DNA from 2 places in the Yinghuangia sp. YIM S10712 genome. Region 2 is predicted to be linked to the other one. Evidence: predicted binding sites of a transcription regulator. Region 2 holds the regulator's gene; the other holds the start of a gene.
The links. Region 2 encodes HrcA, which represses chaperone genes, less so after heat shock. Its sites were predicted from a motif close to TTNGCACTCNGNNNNNCNGAGTGCNAA; they were not measured.
Positions count from the first base shown of each region.

Region 1: ACRX5W_RS10025 (FmdB family zinc ribbon protein) is a predicted target of HrcA. The motif match lies at 5,360-5,386, and genes of this name have one in related genera.

Region 1 is NZ_JBPKBI010000003.1:143,030-150,900, reverse strand. It holds gene ACRX5W_RS10060 (DUF1876 domain-containing protein) at 1-36, shown strand, start outside; tRNA gene ACRX5W_RS10055 (tRNA-Arg) at 273-345, opposite strand; gene ACRX5W_RS10050 (sigma-70 family RNA polymerase sigma factor) at 556-1,530, shown strand; gene ACRX5W_RS10045 (hypothetical protein) at 1,808-2,050, shown strand; gene mscL (large conductance mechanosensitive channel protein MscL) at 2,180-2,728, opposite strand; gene ACRX5W_RS10035 (SAF domain-containing protein) at 2,921-3,481, opposite strand; gene ACRX5W_RS10030 (S-methyl-5'-thioadenosine phosphorylase) at 4,110-4,952, opposite strand; gene ACRX5W_RS10025 (FmdB family zinc ribbon protein) at 4,987-5,331, opposite strand; gene ACRX5W_RS10020 (potassium/proton antiporter) at 5,661-7,151, opposite strand; gene ACRX5W_RS10015 (penicillin acylase family protein) at 7,737-7,871, shown strand, end outside.
Region 2 is NZ_JBPKBI010000002.1:394,936-402,806, reverse strand. It holds gene ACRX5W_RS07215 (VOC family protein) at 1-183, shown strand, start outside; gene ACRX5W_RS07210 (histidine triad nucleotide-binding protein) at 215-577, opposite strand; gene ACRX5W_RS07205 (16S rRNA (uracil(1498)-N(3))-methyltransferase) at 628-1,368, opposite strand; gene dnaJ (molecular chaperone DnaJ) at 1,441-2,571, opposite strand; gene hrcA (heat-inducible transcriptional repressor HrcA) at 2,572-3,588, opposite strand; gene ACRX5W_RS07190 (MBL fold metallo-hydrolase) at 3,750-4,625, shown strand; gene ACRX5W_RS07185 (DUF3097 family protein) at 4,663-5,505, shown strand; gene ACRX5W_RS07180 (putative leader peptide) at 5,657-5,725, shown strand; gene ACRX5W_RS07175 (ABC transporter substrate-binding protein) at 5,900-7,474, shown strand; gene ACRX5W_RS07170 (ABC transporter permease) at 7,491-7,871, shown strand, end outside.

The DNA of each region.
Region 1 (7,871 bases), on a different contig from region 2:
GAACTCCGCGAAGACAAGACCAGCGCGACGCCCTGACGTCGCCCCTCCGCCGAACCAAGACCGCGAAGCCTCCGCCGCAACGGCCCTTCGCGGTCTTTTCCTGCGGCAGTCGTGACTCGGCGAATCCCGGGTAGCCCACCGAAGACAAGGCGTTTCAACGGAAGCGCGCGGCGACAAGACGAGGGTGCAGGGCCTTCGAAGACCGCCATACAGCCGACCCGGACCCGGGAGAGATCCCAGGTCCGAGGGCGCGATCGCTGGTCGCACTCGTGTGCCCCAGGCAGGATTCGAACCTGCGACACCCGCTTTAGGAGAGCGGTGCTCTATCCCCTGAGCTACTGAGGCGGAACACCGGGAGGCGCTCAGCCGTTACCCGGTCAGTGATCGCCGTGGCGGCGGTCGGTCGTCAGCTTACCGGGTACGGGGCTGCGGCCGCGCCGAGGTTTCGGGTGGGCGGCGCCAACCTTTCGAGAGTACACCTGTGGACGGAATACCACAGGACCCTCGCTTGTTGGGCAAATTACGACGAACGCGAAGGAAAGCGAGGGCCACAGCATGCCGACGACACGGGGCGTTGCCCGTCAGGGAGCCGATCGGGTCGCCGCCTCGCGTACGCGGAAAGCCGCGGATGCGGAGCGCGACACGGTCGGTGTGTACCTCGACGAGATCAGCCGCACGCAGCTCCTCGACGCCGCGCGCGAGGTGGAGTTGTCGCAGGCCATCGAGGCCGGACTCTTCGCCGAGCACCTTCTGGCGGAAGGCAAGTTGCCGGACGGCGTCGCCGAGGACGAGCTGCGGGCGCTGGTCGCCGAGGGGGAGCGGGCCAAGGACGAGTTCATTCGGGCAAACCTGCGCTTGGTGGTGTCCGTCGCCCGACGGTACCCGCGCAGCGGCATGCCGTTCCTGGACCTCGTCCAGGAAGGCAACGTCGGCTTGGTGCGGGCGGTCGAGAAGTTCGACTACCTGAAGGGCTTCAAGTTCTCGACGTACGCGACGTGGTGGATCCGTCAGGCCATCACGCGGGCCATGGCCGACCAGGCACGCACGGTGCGTCTGCCGGTCCACTTGGTCGAGGAACTGGGCAAGATCCGTCGTGTGCAACGCGAGTTCGCCCGCGATCACGGACACGAGCCGGACTTCCCGGAGATCGCCGAGATCCTCGGCACGACGCCGGAGCGCGTCGCGGATGTGCTCGGCTGGGCGCGGGATCCGATCAGCCTCGACAGCCCGGTGGGCGACGACGGCGAGACGGAGCTGGGCGAGTTGGTGCAGGAGACCGACCCGGTCACACCGGAGGACGTCGCACTCGCCGAGATGGAGCGCCGACAGATAGCGGATCTTGTGGGCCGTCTGGACGGTCGTACCGCCACGATCCTGCGTGCGAGGTACGGCATGCTCGACGGCAAGCAGCACACGCTCACCGAAGTCGGGAAGCAGCTCGGCCTCACCCGGGAGCGGATCCGCCAGATCGAGAAGCAGGCACTGCTCGAACTGCGTCACCTTGCCGCGGAGCAGGGCTTGGCCGCCTGAACCGCCGCCGAGGCGAGCACAGCCGGTGACAACTGAGTCGCTTGTGGCGACGCCCACCACGACGCACGACCCCGGGACGGGCAGGGGGCCTACCCGGGGTCGCGGTGTGTTCGGGGTGGTTGGCCGTCGGTGTCGGCGGCTGCCGGCCACCGAGACCGTCGGCCGTAGGCTGCGGCCGACGAGCAGGTCTCGGGAGCAGAGAAGAGGCCCCCGCGACCACCACCCGCTTCGCGCCGCCGTCGCGGCGATGCGACGGAAAAGCAAAGGCTGAGCAGACATGGCAGAACGCGACGAATCCGCCGAGGGCACCGCAGCGGAGGGAGCGCCGACCCCGCCGACCCCGCCGAGTCGCGCCGTGCGCCGATCGGACGCGTTCGGCTGGGACGGCCGCGAGCTGTTGCCGGACGCGACCGGCGACGAACGAGGCCCCGGCTGGGGTGACGAGCGATACGGAGCCGATGCCTCGGAGGACGCCGACCTGCGGCGTTTTCTGGACGAGAAGCCGCCGCACCATCTGTGAGTTCGAGGGCCGGTGCAGTGCACCGGGTACCTTCGGTGAGCCGCCGCACAAGACGGCGCCGCACGTCGTGCACAGCGCCCTCGGCGACGCACCTTCTTGACTTGTTCGGCCCACCGAACGGGCCGTCGCTCAGTCGACCCGTCGTGCGCCGCCTGAGGCTCCCGGGGTTGCCGTGCCGCTCGAACCCCCGCGTCCACCGGGCCCCGGCGTGCCGCCCGTGCTTCCGTCTCCGTCTCCGTCCGCGCGACCGTCGCCCCCGGCCCCGGCCTGCTTCGCCAGCAGGTCGCGGATCTGTGTGAGGAGTTCGTTGTCGGTCAGCTTCTCCTTGCGCGCCTGCCCCAGTGCTCGGGCGCGGCGCTCCAGGAGGTGGTTCACGGGCAGCACGAAGATGAAGTACACAACGGCCGCGGTGATCACGAATGTCAGCAGCGCCCCGAGCACGGAGCCCCAGAGGATGAAGACGCCCTCCGTGACGTTGCCGGCGGCGTCGGTGGCGCAGGGCCCCTTGACGCAGGTCTTGTAGGCGTCGAGGTTCTTGGTGCCGATGGTGCCGACCAGCGGGTTGATCATGCCGCGGACGAACGCGTTGACCAAGGCGGTGAACGCGGCACCGATGACCACGGCCACGGCCAGGTCGATGACATTGCCGCGCAGCAGGAATTTTTTGAAGCCACCCATCGGTGGTCCCCTCCGTCAAGTGTGGTCTCGAACCGCTGTTCCGTCTCGCCGCGTCGTGTTCGTGGTAGGAACACGTGGTCGCCGCCCGTTCCGAGAATTCGATGAGCGGGTTACTCGGGCGGATATCGCGGTGCTCTCATGCGGAACAACCCGAGGGATTCTGGCTTTCGTCGGCGCCTGCCGCAACCGGCGTCATTTCGGAGCGCCGCGCAAGGTGTACGTCAACGGGGAAGTTGTCGCGGCACCCGCGATGGCCGCTGCGACATCGGGCGGCACCGACAGGATCAACAGCCCACCGTCGCGCCCCTGTTCATCGGCGGGTCGCGCGAGGACGGTGGCGCCGCGCGCGACAACCCGGGCCGGAGCCGGACCGACTCGCGTGCCACCGACCGCGCTTGACACCTCGTCAGCGACAGGACCGGCGAGCACGTCGACGCGGTCCCCGGGACGCAGCAGGCGTGCGGCGTCGGCATCCGCGAACCGCACGGGCAGTGCGACGCCGCCGGGCTCCCCCCGCAACTGCGGCCCCACGAGCCGGACATCGGTGATCGGTTCGCCGCGCCGCACGGCCGCCGCCAAGGCACGTCCCTGCATGTCGGTGTGCCGGCGCAGCACGTGCTGCGGCGCGTTGCCCGGCGGATACCGTGCGACCCGTACGTCCTGCGGTCCGGGCACGGCGCCGGTGTCGAGGTCGCGAACCGCGACGAGCACCGGCACGGTGGGCGGTGGAGCCGGGCGGAGTGTGACAAGCACGCAGGCGAGCGCGCCGGCTGTGGCAAGGGCGGCGAGAAGGCGGCGGTGACGAGCCAGGAAGAGGCTTGCAATCCGTGCTTTTTGACGAGGTGTCAGAGCAGTCGGCCCGGTCGCATCTCGCGACGCAGACCACACGGACGACGTGCCGGACAGGGCAGGGACGGGGGATTTGCTGGTGTGGAACACGGCGACTCCGGAATGCCTTCGGCGGCGAAACGCGCAGAGCGGCGACGTTTCGTGGTTCCACCCTGGGTCACGCCAGTGGTTCGGAGGTGCCCGCTCCTCGCAACTGTGGAAAAGGCCGGATTGTGGAAAACCATGTCACTCCCGCGAGTGATTGCGCCACGCCCGCAATTGTGATTACAGAGCGGATTCGGAGATTTCTCGGGCACACAAAAGCCCTGTGCGGCGTCGGACACGAACGTGTCCGGCCACACAGGGCACACATCCCGATCAGGCGTTCAACGCCCGGGGCCTCGCCGGGCGGCGACGGTTGGCCGCAGGCACGCGGGCTTTGCGCGGCAACGGCTCGACGAACCGTGTCTGCCGCCGCCCAGCGGGCGAACCGAGCGAAGCCGAGAGAAGACGGGGGACGACCTGCGGGCCGGGAGGGCCGCGGTCCCGCTCCTCAATGCGGCCGTACCGCCTCGTCGCCGCCGCACGCGCACGACCGCTTGACCGGCATCGCCGCGACCACGTCGAACAGCAGCGTCCGCAGGCGCCCGACGTTCTTCGCGAAGACTTCGAGCACCTCGGCATGCGTCACGCCGTCGCCGGACTCGACACCCGCGTCCAGGTCGGTGACCAGCGCGATGGCGGTGAAGCACAAGCCCAGCTCACGTGCCAGCACGGCTTCGGGGTGGCCGGTCATGCCGACGATCGACCAGCCCTGTGCGCTGTACCACCGCGACTCGGCGCGCGTCGAGAAGCGCGGGCCCTCGATCACCACGAGCGTCCCGTCGTCCACCGGCGCCCAGTCGGCCGAACGCGCGCACGAGGAGACGACCGCGCGGCCTGCCGGACAGTAAGGGTCCGCGAACGACGTGTGCACCACCGGCGCGGGTGCCTCGTGGAAGTAGGTCTGGACGCGCCCCGACGTGCGGTCGACGAGCTGGTCGGGGACCACGAGCGTTCCCGGGCCCAAATCGGGGCGCAGCCCGCCCACCGCGCAGGGGGCCAGGACCTGGCTCGCCCCGGCCGCCCGCAGCGCCCACAGGTTGGCGCGGTAGTTGATCCGATGGGGCGGAATCGCGTGGTCGCGTCCGTGCCTGGGCAGAAAGGCCACGCGCCGACCGCCGACCACGCCGAAGAACAACGCGTCGCTGGGCTCGCCGTATGGCGTCTCCAGCCGCACTTCGGTGACGTCGTCCAGGAACGCGTAGAACCCGGAGCCGCCGATCACACCGATCTCGGCCGGGGCCACGCCGTCGGGCAGCACGCTCCCGGGAGCGGGAGCGACTGCCTCGGTCACGTCGGTCACATCCGCCACGTCGACACCGGCCGCGTCAGGAAGCGGCGGTGGTCGTGGTCGCCGGCTTCGCCGAAGACGACTTCCCGTCCGAGGACGAGGACGACGAGGACGACGAGGAAGTCGACGATGACGACGAAGACGAGTCGGACGACGACGAGCCGTTCCCGTTGGATGCCGCCGGGGCGGACGACGAACTGGATCCGCCGCGGCTGTCGGTGCGGTAGAAGCCGGAGCCCTTGAACACCACGCCCACGGCGGAGAACACCTTGCGCAGCCGCCCCTGGCAGGCCGGGCACTCGGTGAGCGCGTCGTCCGTGAACTTCTGCACGGCCTCCAGGCCCTCGCCGCAGGCAGTGCACTGGTACTGGTACGTCGGCACGGTCAGGTCCTCCTTCGCAAGACAGGTGTTGGCACTCTCACCTGCCGAGTGCCAATGGTGCAGCATCGGCGGGGCTACGTCCACCGACGTCCGCTTCGCGGGCACCGGTGTCCGCCGTCCGGAGGCCGTGAAAACGCACCGACGGCCGCGTGATCGGCCGATGCGGCGAACGTCGGTAGAACACCGACACGGCCGGAATCCATCCGCCACGACCGCGCGGCCGAGACACACCTGATGCCCGCGTGGTGGATCTCATCGGGCCGGCACGTGTGGTGTGGTGCGTGCGATCGCAAGGGCGCGGGCCCGGAGAGATCCAGCGGACAGAACACCTAGCGCCCGTGCTCCCCGAACCAACCCGCGAGCTTGCCGCCCCGGCTGACCGCCCGCAGCCGCCGTTCCGCCGCGTCCCGCACCGATTCCGTCGTCACGACCAGCAGCTCGTCACCGTGCTGGAGCATCGTCGACGGGCCGGGGACGAAGCTGTCCTCCTCGCCCCGCACGACCAGCGTCACCGCGGCGCCCTTCGGCAGGCGCAGCTCGCTGACCTCCACCCCGTGTATGCGGGACCCGTGCGGCACGTGCACCGACAGCAGGTGCCCGCGCAGCCGTTCGAGTGGCGCCGCCTCGACGCCGAGGTCTTCGGTCTGCGGTTTCCCGCCGAAGCCGACGTGCCGCGCGATCCACGGCAGCGTCGGCCCTTGGAGCAGGGTGAACACGACGACGAGGACGAACGTGATGTTGAACAGCCGTTTGGCGTCGGCCACGCCTTCCACGATCGGAATGGTCGCCAGCACGATCGGCACGGCTCCGCGCAGACCGGCCCACGACAGAATGACCTGCTCGCGCCACGGCACCCGGAAGGGCAACGTCGACGTGACGACCGACAGCGGCCGGGCGAGCAGCAGCAGCACCGTGCCGATGGCGAGCGCCGGAACCACGGCACCGCCCAGTTCGTGTGGATTGACCAGCAGGCCGAGCAGTACGAAGAGTCCGATTTGCGCGATCCAGCCGACGCCTTTCGCGAAGCCGCGCGTCGCCGCCTTGTGCGGCAGCGCCGCGTTGCCGAGGACCAGCGCCGCGAGATAGCACGCGAGGAAGCCGCTGCCGTGGGCCAGCGCACCCGTGGCGTATGCGAGAACGCACAAGGTGATGACCGCGATCGGATACAGGCCGGACGCGGGAAGTGCGATGTGCCGCAGGCCCCAGGAGCCGATCTTGCCCAGTACCAGCCCGATGGCGGCGCCGATCGCGAGTTCGAGGACGATCTCGCCGACCACGATGTGCCAGGGGTGCGATCCGGAGTGCGCGAACGTCACGACGAGGATGACCACCGGCGCGTCGTTGAAGCCTGATTCGGCCTCCAGCATCCCGGTGAGCCGCTTCGGCAGCGGGAGCGTGCGCAGCACCGAGAAAACCGCCGCGGCGTCCGTCGAGGAGACGATCGCGCCCATCAGGATCGCCGTCGTCCAGTTGATGTCGAGCACGAACTTCGCGGTGCACGCGACGATTCCGACGCTCACCCCGACGCCGACGGTCGACAGCATCGCGGCGGCCGGCACCGCGGGTTTGATCTGCTGCCAGTTGGTGCTGATGCCGCCCTCGGTCAGGATCAGCACGAGTGCCGCGTAGCTGAGCGTCTGGGTCAGCTCCGCGTTGTTGTAGTTGATGCCGAAGCCCTCGCCGCCGATCAGCATGCCGAGGCCGAGGTAGATCAGCAGGCTGGGCATGCCGGTTCGGGTCGCGAGGCGCACCGCGACCACGGCGACCAGAAGAACCAGTGCACCGAGGGCGAGAACGTTGTTCAACTCGTCCACGGTCACGAACGGCACCTCCGGTGGTCGTCGGTCCGGCCACCTCGACGATCGGACGCGTCGTCAACAATTGGATATGGCGAGACTGCGATCGCCAGGGCTGCACAAGCTTCCTGACGGACCATTACTTTCGCCTGGCGAATATTTTACCAAAGTGAAGGATCCGTCCCGAAGTCACCGCGTTCCGCTCGCCAAGTACCCCGAAAACGCTGGTCGATCGCGCCCCCGCCGAGCGGCCGGGCCGCGGCTTGCGAGGGCGTCGGTCGTCGCGACCGACTCGGCTCTAAGGTGTCCTTGCCGCACCGATCGTGAAGGATCTTGATGCCCGCCTCGCACACGCCCGGCCCGGACCAGCCCGAGTCGTCCGTACCGGATCTCGCGGACGTTCCAGGCAACCACCCGGCGGACACCGCAGCACCACGAGCGCCGGGCGCCCCTGGCGCCCCCGGTGTCCCGAACGCGGCGGAGCCGCATGCCGCGACTTCCGAGGTGCCCGCCGAGACTCCGCAGACGACCGAGCCCCAGCTTCCCCCCGGCGTGCAACACGTCGCCGAGCGCTCCGCCAAGGCGACCGCCTCGCGCCCCAAGCGCCGCATGCGCCGGCTCCGCAACGCCGCCATCGCGCTAGTGGTCGTGCTCGCGGTCGTCGTCGGCGCGCTCGGCTGGTACGCCTACGACCTCAGCCGCAGGTCGTTCCCCGATCTCGACGGCCGCGTCAAGATCGAAGGC
Region 2 (7,871 bases):
GGCCCGGAGCACCACGCGGCCGTCCTGGCCGACGGCGGCGTGTTCGAGATTTATCCGGCCACGCCGGCGCGCGTGACCGGGGCCGTACGCCTGGGCTTCACGGTGCACGGTGGTGCGCTGCCGCCGGGTCGGCACGTGGTCCGGGACCCGGACGGCAGAAACGTGGACGTCCGGTCCGTGTGACCGACGCGCCGCGTCGCGCGTGCGTTCCGGCTTATCCGGGCGGCCAGTTGAGGCCGCGGCCGCCGAGCAGGTGTGCGTGGACGTGGAATACCGTCTGCCCGGCCCCGGCGCCGGTGTTGAAGACCAGTCGGTATCCGTTCTCGTCGAGGCCCTCGTCGGCCGCGACGGCGGCCGCCTCGGCGAGGAGCGTGCCGGCCAACTCCGGCTCGATCACGCCCAGTTCGCCGGCGTTCTGGTAATGCGCGCGCGGGATAACCAGGATGTGGACGGGCGCCTGCGGGTTGATGTCGGCGAACGCGATGACGTCCTTCGTCTCGCGTACGACCGTGGCGGGGACGTCGCCCGCGACGATCTTGCAGAACAGGCAGTCCGCCTCGGGTTCCCCGGCCGCCATGTGTACCTCCTCGTGAGTCACGGTTCGGCGCGATGCTATCGGCCGGCGGGTCAGGCCCAGCGCCCCGAACGGGCCATGACCACAGAAGCCGCCGATACTCCCGCCGTGGACGTGCGCAGCACGGTCGGGCCGAGCCGGTAGGCCCCGGCCCCCGCCTCCGCGAACGCCGCCAGCTCCTCCGGCGCGACGCCGCCTTCCGGGCCCACCACCAGCACAAGGTCTCCCTCGCCGGGCACGTCCAGCGCCGCGAGCGGTTCGCTCGCCGCCTCGTGGAGAACACCGGCGAGCGCGGCCGTGCGAAGCAGTTGTGCGACCTGACGGGTCGTCATGAGCTCGGTGACCTCGGGCAGATGCACGCGCCGGGCCTGCTTGCCCGCCTCGCGGGCGGTCGCCCGCCACTTCGCCAGGGACTTGGCACCGCGGTCCCCCCGCCACTGCGTGACGCAGCGCGCGGCCGCCCACGGCACGATCACGTCGACGCCCACTTCGGTCATCGTCTCGACGGCGAGCTCGCCGCGGTCGCCCTTGGGCAACGCCTGCACGAGGACGAGACGCGGCGCGGGCGGCGGTTCCTCGGCGCGCTCAAGGACGTCGACGTGCAAGGTGTCCTTGCCCTCGACGACCGCGACCGTGCCGCGCACGGACAGGCCGTGCCCGTCGGTGAGCACGATGTCCTCGCCGACGGTGAGGCGGCGGACGGTGACGGCGTGCCGTCCCTCGGACCCGTCCAGCACGACCCTGCGACCGGTGCGCAGGGCCGGGTCGTCGCTGAGGAAGACGGGGGCGCTCATGAAGCACTCCGGTGGTTCGTACGGAAGTTCGCGTCCGCGGGACGAAGCCGCCCCGCGCCCCGGCCCTCGCGGCTACCGGCCGTTGAACGCGTCCTTCAAGCGGGAGAACAGCCCTTGCTGGCCCGGTGAGAACTGTCCCTGCGGGCGCTCCTCGGCGCGCAGCTTGGCGAGCCTGCGCAGCAGCTCCTCCTGCTCGGGGTCGAGCTTGGTCGGCGTCTGCACCTCGACGTGCACGATGAGGTCGCCTCTGCCGCCGCCGCGCAGGTGGGTGATGCCTCTGCCGTGCAGCGGGATCGACTGGCCGGACTGGGTGCCCGGTCGGATGTCGATCTCGGCGACGCCGTCCAGGGTCTCCAGCGGAACCTTGGTGCCCAGCGCCGCCGCGGTCATCGGGAGCGTCACCGTGCAGTGCAGGTCGTCGCCGCGCCGCTGGAAGGTGGGGTGCGGAACCTCGGAGATCTCGACGTAAAGGTCACCCGCGGGGCCGCCGCCCGGTCCGACCTCGCCTTCGCCGGCGAGCTGGATGCGGGTGCCGGAGTCGACGCCGGCCGGGATCTTGACGGTAAGTGTGCGCCGCGCCCGGACCCGCCCGTCGCCCGCGCACTCCGGGCACGGGCTCGGCACGACCGTGCCGAAGCCCTGGCACTGCGGACACGGCCGCGACGTCATGACCTGGCCGAGGAAGGACCGGGTGACCTGGCTGACCTCGCCGCGGCCACGGCACATGTCGCAGGTCTGGGCGGTGGTGCCGGGGGCCGCGCCCTCGCCGTTGCACGTGTTGCAGGTGACGGCGGTGTCGACCTGGATCTCCCGGGTCGTGCCGAACGCCGCCTCCTCCAACTGCACCTCGATGCGGATCATGGCGTCCTGGCCGCGCCGCGTCCGCGAGCGCGGTCCGCGCTGGCTGGCCTGGCCGAAGAACGCGTCCATGATGTCGCTGAAGCCGAAGCCCGCGCCGAAGCCGCCTCCGGCGCCGGCGGCCGGGTTCCCGAGCGGGTCGCCGCCGAGGTCGTACATCTGGCGCTTCTGCGGATCGGACAGGACCTCGTAGGCCGCGTTGATCTCCTTGAAGCGCTCCTGCGTCTTCGGGTCCGGATTCACATCCGGGTGAAGTTCGCGGGCCAGGCGGCGGAAGGCCTTCTTGATCTCCTCAGGCGTGGCATCGCGCCGAACACCCAGGACTTCGTAGTAATCAGTGGTCAACTACGACTCCGCGAGAATCTGTCCGACGTACCGTGCCACGGCGCGTACCGCTCCCATCGTTCCGGGGTAGTCCATCCTGGTCGGCCCGAGCACGCCGAGTTTGGCGAGGGCTTCGTCGCCGCTGCCGTACCCGACGGACACCACCGAGGTGGCGGCCAGCCCTTCGTGCATGTTCTCGTGCCCGATACGCACCACCATCGCCGGCTCGGTGGCCTCACCGAGCAGACGCAGGAGCACGACGTGCTCCTCCAGGGCTTCGAGCACCGGGCGGATCGTCATCGGGAAATCGGTGCCGAACCGGGTGAGGTTGGCGGTTCCCGCGAGGACGACTCGTTCTTCCTGCTGCTCCACCAGGGTATCGAGCAATGTGGCCAGGACGGTGGTGACGATCGGCCGGTCCTCGGCGGTGAAGGACTCGCCGAGGTCCTGGACGAGTTGCGCGACGTCGGCGAAGCGCTTGCCGACCACGATGCTGTTGATGCGGGCGCGCAGATCGGCGAGGAGGTTCTCGCCGACCGGTTCGGGGCCCTCGATGACGCGCTGCTCGACCCGGCCGGTGTTGGTGATGAGGACGAGCATGATCCGCGTCGGGGCGAGTGTGAGCAACTCGACGTGGCGGATCGTGGAGCGGGTCAGCGACGGGTACTGCACGACCGCGACCTGGTGGGTGAGCTGCGCGAGCAGGCGGACGGTGCGTCCCACGACGTCGTCGAGGTCGACGGCGCCGTCCAGGAAGAGCTGGATCGCACGGCGCTCCGGAGTGGAGAGGGGCTTGATCCCGGCGAGCCGGTCGACGAAGAGCCGGTAGCCCTTGTCGGTGGGTACGCGCCCCGCGCTGGTGTGAGGCTGGGCGATGTAGCCCTCTTCCTCCAACGCCGCCATGTCGTTGCGGATCGTCGCCGGGGACACCCCGAGGTTGTGCCGTTCCGCGAGCGCCTTCGATCCGACGGGCTCATGGGTGGCGACGTAGTCCTGCACGATGGCGCGCAACACGTCGAGCTTGCGGTCGTCGAGCACCTGCGCACCTCCCTGACCTGCCTGGCACTCGTCTGCCTGGAGTGCCAGTGTACGGTGACGCCGTTCGGTCCGTACCCTGCCGTCTGTGCAAGGGTCGACGGATGGTACATGCGGAACACATCGGCTGTGACCCCTGGCGGCCTGTCGGACCAGGCGTTTTCGTGGCGCAGGTGCCCGCGCTGAAGCTGAATGTGACCGCTGTCGCGGGGCGCGACGGCTTCGCGCTGATCGACACCGGCTCGTACGAGCGCGAGACGCGTCTGCTGCTCGCCGGGCTTGCGGCGGCCCTGGAGGCGCACGACCTGCCGTACCGCGCGCTGGCCGTGGTCAACACGCACGGTCACTTCGACCACTGCTACGGCAACGCCGAGGTTCTGCGGCAGTTTCCGGACGCGTGTGTGATCGGTCACGAAGCACTGCCGGACTATCTGCGGATCCGGGGCGAAGAGGGACGCACCGACGCTGTGCGCTTCGGGATGCCGGAGGCGGACATGGCCGCCGTGCGGATCGTGCCGCCGACCCGGCTGGTCACCCGCGGAGGAGCCGAGGTGTACGCGGTGGGCAGTGACCGGTCGCTGGTGCTGGAGGCGGTCCCGGACGGGGCGCACACCTGCGCCGATCTTGTGGTGTACGTGCCGCACTGCGGCCTCGTGGTGGCCGGCGACCTGGTCGAGCAGTCGGGGCCGCCGGCCTGTGGCCCCGACTCGTTTCCGTTCACGTGGCCGGACGCGATCCGCGGGGCGCTGGACATCGCTTGCCTGGCGGCGGGCGACGCGGACGGGCCGGACGACACGGGCGGGGTCCGGGGCGTTCTCCCGGGCCACGGCGAGATGGTCGACACCGTGTTCGCCGACGAACAGCGACGCGAGATCGCCGGTGTGGCCGCCGAGATACGGCGCTGGCACGCCCGGGGGCGCTCGGTCGAGGAGGCCGTGGCACGCGGTGCCTGGCCGTGGGACGCCCCTGCGGTCACCGCCGCCGTGACGCGCGGCTATCACCTGCTGGACCTCGCCCCGGGTTCCGCCCGGCGCGCCTGAACGGGTGAACGCGGGCGGCCCGCTAGCGTCGTCTGCCATGCGCAGCAGGAGTTACGGCCCCGACCTGACCCCGCCGTGGAAGAAGCCCGCGCCCGTTCCCGAGGTCGAGGCCGTCCGGGATCTGGTGGTCGAAGAGGTGGAGACGGGGTTCTGCGGTGCCGTCGTGCGTGTGGAGAAGACCCCGGAGGGCTTCACGGTGACGCTGGAGGACCGGCACGGCGCCCACCGGGTGTTCCCGATGGAGCCGCGCGGCTTCATGGTCGACGGGGTCGTGGTGACGCTGGTGCGGCCGGTGGTCTCGCACACGGCTCCGACCCGCTCGGCGCGGACGGCTTCGGGCTCGCTCGCGGTGCCGGACGCCCGCGCGCGAGTGGCCCGGGCCGGGCGCATCTACGTCGAAGGGCGGCACGACGCCGAGCTCGTCGAGCGGGTGTGGGGAGACGACCTGCGCATCGAGGGCGTCGTGGTGGAGTGTCTGGAGGGCGTGGACCATCTCCCGGACGTCGTACGCGAGTTCCGCCCCGGACCGGGACGGCGGCTGGGCGTGCTGGTCGACCACTTGGTGCCGGGGTCGAAGGAGAACCGCATCGCCGCCGAGGTGGCGGGCGGGCCATACGGCGGTGATGTGCTGGTCACCGGGCACCCGTTCGTCGACATCTGGCAGGCCGTCAAACCGTCGGTGCTGGGGATCGCGGCGTGGCCGGATGTGCCGCGCGGTGTGGCGTGGAAGGACGGCGTCAACGCGGGGCTCGGGCGTACGACGTGCACGGGCGAGACGTGGCGGTGGATTCTCGGGCATGTGGCGTCGTTCCGGGATCTGGAGCCGGCGCTGCTGGGCCGGGTGGAAGAGCTGATCGATTTCGTGACCGCGCCGGAGTGAAGAGCCGGCGGGAAAACGCGCGTTGCCGCGAGAACGGCGTTACGGACACGAACTCCCTTTGCGCAATAACTTGTTAACAAGTGTCCACTTGGCAAGACATCATTGACCGGATTCGCCCGCTCCTGCCAAAGTCGTGCCCGTGAGTTCGGACATGGCCCTCGTTTCGCGCCGCCACATCGACTTCTGTCGTGTCGCGGGCGCCATCTGTGCCGTCCGCTGATCTTCACCTTCTTTTCGCCCGGGATCACGGTCCGGCGGCGCATTGCCCCGGCCGTCGTACTTGATTTCCCCGGCATTCGCGTCTGACGTACCCCCACATCGCTTCCGCTCGCGGCCGATTCCGTGCCGTGCGTGCGTATTCCCCTGCCTCGAATCAGTCCAGAGGAGTTTTGCCATGCCTGCTGTTCCTTCCCTCGACACCAGCCGCCGGACCGTTCTGCGCGCCGCCGGGGCCGGCGCTGTCCTGCTGGCGTCGGCCGGATGCAAGTCGGCCGTGGACGAGAACACGAACCCGGCAGGAGGTGGGTCGAGCGGAACCCCGAAGAGAGGCGGGACTCTTCAGATAGGCAGCATGGTGGACTTCACGCCCGCGCTGCTCTTCACCCAGAACTCCTTCTCCGTTCTTTCGCGACTGGTCTTCAACACGCTGACCGCATACGACCGGAACTTGGTTCCGCAGCCGCAATTGGCGAAGTCGTGGCAGGTCGCGCCGGACGGCACAAGCGTCACCTTCCAACTGCGCGAGAACGTCAGATTCCACTCCGGGCGGCCGTTCACGTCCGAGGACGTCGTGTTCGCGATCAACAATCTGAAGGAGGCCAAGCGCAGCGCCCAGTTGCGGGCGACGGCCGCCGTGGTCTCCGACTTCACGGTGACGAGCCCGACCGAGCTGACGCTGCGGCTCGCACACCCGGTGAGCAATCTCTTCGACCTGTTCGAATTCATGATCATCACTGACCGGGAGACCGTCGAAGAGGCGGTGACCGGCAAGAAGTTGATCGGCACCGGTCCGTTCGTCTTCAAGACCTGGACGCCTGGCGCGTCGCTGTCGTTCTCCCGGAACCCGGAGTACTTCGTCCCGGAGCGGCCGTACTTCGACGGCGTGGAGGTACGGATCTTCCCGCAGGCGGAATCGCTCCTGTCCGCACTGCGCAGCAAGCAGATCCAGTTGGCGTCCGGCCTCTCCGGCCGGGACATCGCACCGATCAAATCCGACAACCAGTTCGCGATCCAGGAGTTCGACACCGGCGGCGGGGCGACCTACGTCGGCGTCAACGTGAGCGTTCCCCCGCTCCAGGACAAGCGCATCCGCCAGGCGATCTCGTACGCGATCAACCGCCGGCGGATCGTGGAACAGGCGTTCGGCGGCTATGGATTCGCATCGTCGGCGCCGTGGCCCAAGTCGTCCCCGGCCTACTCGGAGGCCACGGCCAAGCGCTACCCCTACGACCCGGCGCGCGCGAAGGCGCTGCTGGCCGAGGCCGGTGCGACGAGCCTGGACCTGCCGCTCGGGTTCCTGAGCACTGCGCCGGCGGTCGGCCAGATGGTGCAGTTCGACCTGGAGCAGATCGGTATCAAGACGACGCTCGAACCGATGGAGCCGGCGCAGTTCCAGACGCGGCTGATCGGCCAGACGCTGCCGGCGTTGTGGACCGGCCAGCACGGGTTCGCGCAGGTGCACCCGTCGACCTTGGCGGTCAGCGCGTACCCGTTCAACGAGGCGAAGAACTCCTCGAAGTTCTCCGACCCGGGCTACACCGAGATCGTCCAGCGGGCCTGGCGGCAGGTGGATCCGAACGGTCCGGTGGCCAAGGCCGCGTACCAGGACCTGAGCGAGGTGCTGCTGGACCAGCAGTTCGTGATCGACCTGGTGGTGCTCGCGAACCTGCATGCCACGACGTCGAACCTGCAAGGCGTCGCGCAGAACGAGTTCTCGGCGCTCGACCTCGACAACGCGTACCTCGCGTGACGGGCGGGCCGTGACCATGACGAAGTACCTGCTGCGACGGCTGCCCTCGGCGTTCGGGGTGCTGCTGCTCGCGTCCTTCGTGATCTTCCTCATCCTGCGCGCGGTGCCGGGCGATCCGGCCGAACAACTGGCGGGGAACGACCCGTCGCAGGAGGCCGTCGACGCCATCCGCCGGGATCTCGGCCTCGATGGGCCGCTGCTCGCCCAATACGGCACCTGGCTGGCCGACTTGGTGCGCGGCGATCTGGGGACCTCCTACATGATCGGCGGCTCGGTCTCCGACCTGCTCGGCCAGCGTCTCGGCAACACGCTCGAACTCACCGCGGGCTCCCTGGTGTTCAGCCTCACGCTCGGCCTCGCCCTGGGCATCGCAGGAGTCACCGTCAAGAACCGGTTC